DNA from 2 places in the Hansschlegelia sp. genome. Region 2 is predicted to be linked to the other one. Evidence: riboswitches for the same ligand, from Rfam matches in the RefSeq annotation. Region 2 holds a riboswitch; the other holds the start of a gene.
What was found. A riboswitch is a leader RNA that binds a small molecule or an ion and turns the genes downstream of it on or off. The one in region 2 is predicted to bind cobalamin.
Positions count from the first base shown of each region.

Region 1: it holds a riboswitch for cobalamin, as region 2 does, so the genes downstream of both, bluB (5,6-dimethylbenzimidazole synthase) here and VM780_RS10430 (CbtB domain-containing protein) in region 2, are expected to answer to the same signal.

Region 1 is NZ_DATLJK010000014.1:456,125-458,318, reverse strand. It holds guanidine-I (ykkC/yxkD leader) riboswitch at 57-163, opposite strand; gene bluB (5,6-dimethylbenzimidazole synthase) at 243-953, opposite strand; cobalamin riboswitch at 1,029-1,209, opposite strand; gene VM780_RS11585 (LLM class flavin-dependent oxidoreductase) at 1,334-2,194, shown strand, end outside.
Region 2 is NZ_DATLJK010000014.1:205,662-207,855, forward strand. It holds gene cobU (bifunctional adenosylcobinamide kinase/adenosylcobinamide-phosphate guanylyltransferase) at 1-532, opposite strand, end outside; gene VM780_RS10425 (CbtA family protein) at 540-1,238, opposite strand; gene VM780_RS10430 (CbtB domain-containing protein) at 1,249-1,434, opposite strand; cobalamin riboswitch at 1,466-1,666, opposite strand; gene VM780_RS10435 (hypothetical protein) at 1,713-2,066, opposite strand; gene VM780_RS10440 (aspartate aminotransferase family protein) at 2,063-2,194, opposite strand, start outside.

The DNA of each region.
Region 1 (2,194 bases), 250 kb from region 2:
CGTCAGACCTCGGAAGTCGGCGCGGACCATCGCGGCGCCTGTTCCAGGCCCTTGAGGTCTCCCGGGATTTTGTCCCGCCGTGTCCCTACCGGATGTCTCCCGGCGGGGCGGCAGCTCTCGGACCAGCCGTCTGATCAGACGCGGAACCCTAGCCGCCAACTCAGTGCAGCGATGATAGATCAGCGCTTTTGAGAATCGGCAGCCCAAAGAAGCGGCATGCCGCCGAAATTGGCGGCAGCGGTTTAGACGTCGCTGGATGCGCCGCCGAGGACGGCGCTCGGCTGGCCCCAATGATCGTCAAAAACCAGGCTCGCGAGATCAAGCCGTTGGCCCCAGCGCCGCGCTTCGAGTTCCGGCCGATCGAACAGACGATCGACATAGCCGACGCAAAGATAGGCGACGATGACCGCCTCCTGCGGCACGCCGAGGATCGGACGCAGATCATCGGGGTCGAAGATGCTCACCCAGCCGATCCCGATTCCTTCCGCTCGAGCCGCCAGCCAAAGATTCTGGACCGCGCAGACGGCGCTGTAGAGATCGGTGTCGCGCTGGTGGGTGCGGCCGAGCACGACCGGGCCGCCGCGCGCCCGGTCGCAGGTGACGCAGATGTTGAGGGGCGCCTTGAGGATTCCCTCGAGCTTGAGGCGGCGATAGAGCGCGCCCCGCTCGCCTTCGAACATCCCCGCCGCCTCGGCGTTGCAGCGTGCGAAGGCGTCGTGGACCAGCGCCTTGGTCTGCGGACTGCGGACCAGGATGAAGTTCCACGGTTGCATGAGCCCGACCGAAGGGGCGTGATGGGCCGCGCTCAGAAGGCGGCGAAGAACCTCGTCCGGCACCGGGCGCGGCAGGAATTCGTCGCGGACGTCCCGCCGGGTCTCGATGGCACGGTAGACGGCCGCCCGATCCGCTTCGCCGAAGGCGTCGGCGGGACGAGGCTCATCCGAGGGCTTCATCGGGTCCTGCTGCAGGACAGACGACATCGTTTCCGCTCCCATGCGAAAGCAACGCCGGTTCCGCCGTCCGCGCGGTTCTGGCATATGCGTTCGGTCGGCCTTCTGGCTCTGGTTCATCCCGAAACGGCGCCTTCCCGACCTCGCAGCCAGTGGCGTCTCGCCGTCCAGTCCCCATCACAGCGCTGGGCGCGCCGCGGATTTCCACCGCGTTTCCGATTCTCCCGCTGCGGCGGGCGCCGAACACCTGGACCCTAGCCGGATACGGCCTTGCGTCAAAGCGCCCGCCATCTTGCGCCGAGCGCCCTACCGGTCCGCCAATGTCGGCCCATTCTCTGTCAAAGCCCGGGCTCCGCGCGGCCCGGCTCTACCAGGGTGCGCCAATGATCCCGTTTTCCGTTCTCGATCTCGCTCCGATCGCGGAGGGCTCGACCGCAGCGGACGCGTTCCGCAACTCGGCCGCCTACGCGCAATCGGCTGAGTCGCTTGGCTACAAGCGGTTCTGGCTCGCCGAGCACCACAACATGACCGGTATCGCGAGCGCCGCGACGGCGGTGGTGATCGGCCATGTCGCGGGCGCGACCCGCACAATCCGGGTCGGATCCGGCGGAGTGATGCTGCCGAACCACGCGCCGCTGGTCATCGCCGAGCAGTTCGGCACGCTCGCCTCGCTCTATCCGGGCCGCATCGACCTCGGCCTCGGCCGCGCTCCCGGAACCGACATGGCGACGGCCCGCGCGCTGCGACGCGGCCTCGACCGTTCCGAGGAGTTTCCGCAGGACGTGGTCGAACTGATGGCCTATTTCGAGCCGGCCGAGCCGGATCAGCGCATCCGTGCGGTTCCGGGCGCGGGACTCGACGTGACGGTGTGGCTGCTCGGCTCGAGCCTGTTCTCCGCGCAACTTGCGGCGATGCTCGGCCTGCCGTTCGCGTTCGCCTCGCACTTCGCTCCGACGGATCTGGTCGACGCGTTCGCGGTCTACCGGGAACGCTTTCGCCCGTCGCCGCGACTCGCTGCGCCCTACGCGATGGCGGCGGTCAACGTGCTCGCAGCCGACAGCGACGTGGAAGCCCGGCGGCTGTTCACCTCGCAACAGCAGTCCTTCATCAATCTGCGGCGGGGCCGGCCGGGTCCTCTGCCGCCGCCGATCGACGACATCGACCTGTACAGCACGCCTGCCGAGAAAGCGGGGATGCAGCACATGCTCGCCTATTCGTTCGTCGGCTCGCCCGAGACGGTGGAG
Region 2 (2,194 bases):
GCTCCTTTGGGAGCTTGAGGTCGAGGGGAAGACCGGCGGCGACGAGCGTCACACGATCCGAAAGGCCGGCCACGCGCTGGTTCAGCCTGCCCTGCTGGTCCCGGAAAGCGCGCGCGAGCGCATTGTCGGGCACGATGCCGAAGCCGACTTCGTTGGACACGAGAACGACGGGTCCTGCGGCGGCGCGCAACGCGCCGAGCAGGCGCTCGATCTCGAGCGGCGCATCAAGTTCCGCCAGCAACACGTTGCTGAGCCACAGCGTCAGGCAGTCGACCAGCACCGCGCGGTCCGGCGCGGTCTGGGAGGCCAAGGCGCCCGCGAGGTCGTGCTGCGCCTCGACCGTGCGCCAGCCGTTCCGGCGGGCGCGATGCTCCGAGATGCGATCCCGCATCTCCTCGTCATAGGCCGACGCGGTCGCGACGTAGACGCGGTCGAGGCCGGCGGCCTCGATTAGTTCCTCGGCGAAGCGGCTCTTGCCGGAGCGGGCGCCGCCGAGGACCAACGTGACCCCGCGCAGAGCGGGAGCGGACATGACCGGCTCAGGCGTCCGAGAAGCGCGGCCGCAACGCGCCGGCGAGCGCCCCGAGGGTGGCCCAGAACAGGAAGCCCGTGACGATGACGGCGACCACGAAGCCATGCTCGAGGTCGTGCGGGATCGCCGGCGCCTCCGCGGCCTGCGGCGCGCCGACGATGTGGGGCGCGACGATCAGCGCGACGGCCGCCAGAGCGGTGAGCGGCGAACGGCCATAAGCGATCAGCGCAAGCCCCACGGCCGTCGCCGCGGCGGTGGCGACCCACCAGATCTGCCGGTCGAGCAGCGGCGCGCCCTCGACGCCCGGCGCCTCCGGCGGCAGGCCGACGCTTGGCGCCAACGTGAAGACCGCGAACCCTGCGAGGCCCCAGAGCAATCCCTCGCGCCAGGATTTGAGGCCGCCCTTCAGCTCGCTCGCCGACACCAGAAGCAGGGCGAAGCCGACCCCGCTCAGGATATTGGCGACGAGCGTCCAGCCGAAGCGCTCGGCGCCCTCCGCAGGCTCCCACGCGCCCTCTTCATGGTGGTGGTCGCCCGCGGCGTGCCCGTGCGGCTGCGCTTCGGCCGCAGCGTCGCGCGCCTTCTCGAAGATCTCGGCCTTCACGATCAGCGGCTGCGTGCCAAACTGCTGGACAGCGGTCAGCACGAGACCCGCGGCGAGCCCGACGAGGGCCGCCACGAAAACGATGTTCCGGAAAATGTGCACGGCGCTTCCCTCAGTGGCAGGGGAAGCCGATGGCGTGACGCTGATCGTGAGCGGCGTTGTGCACGGCCGAGATCGAGACGAAGCCCGTGCCGGCGATCAGCATGACGCCGAGCAGCATGGCCGAAACGATCGGCAGAGCCCGAGCCTGAACCAGGCTCGCCGCAGAGGATTGGGTCCGGGACGTGACGTTTGACATAAGGCCTCTCTTGCCCTCCCGCCGAGGGCGCTGGCGTTCTTCCCTTCCGGCAGGTCTCCTGGCTCGCGGGTCGCTGCGGAGCGCCGGCCTTCCCGGATCGTCGATCCAGTGGCCTCAAGCTGGCGCGCCGCTCGCCGCTCACAGTTGCGGGGGCAGCTCCGGACTCGAGGCCTGCGCCTCCCACCGGATTCCCTTTCAATCCCTCTCGGGAACCGAAACGAACGGATTACCCGTAGCAGACCCGCGGGCGCGTCACAATCGAGCCGAAAGCCGAAGCTTCAGCCAAGCGCTGCGGCGATGAGCTCGATCGGCGAGAACGCAGAGCCGATCCCCAGCGCCACCGTCTCCCAGAGGAACGCCGCCAGGCCGAGCGCGGCGAGCGGCACGGCGGCGCGACGCAGAATCTCGCCAGGTTTCGTCGCGGCCGGCGTCCGCGAAAGGTGGAAAAGGACAGTGGCGGTCGCAGCGACCACGATGGCGACGACGATCCAGTACTGGATGTTGGCGTCGCCACGAAGGCTGCGCGCATGGCCGATTCCGACCACCGAGAGCTCGATAAGGGTGATGAAGGCGAGCAATCCGCCGAGGAAGGCGGCGCGGCCGACGGGGCGATCCACCGACATCAGGCTCAAGCGATCTCGCGCAGCACGTCGGCGAGCGTGCCGACGAGTTCGTCGAGCTGCGCCTCCGACACGATGAGCGGCGGAGAAAGCGCGATCGTGTCGCCGGTGGTCCGGATCATCACGCCCTTCTCGAAGGC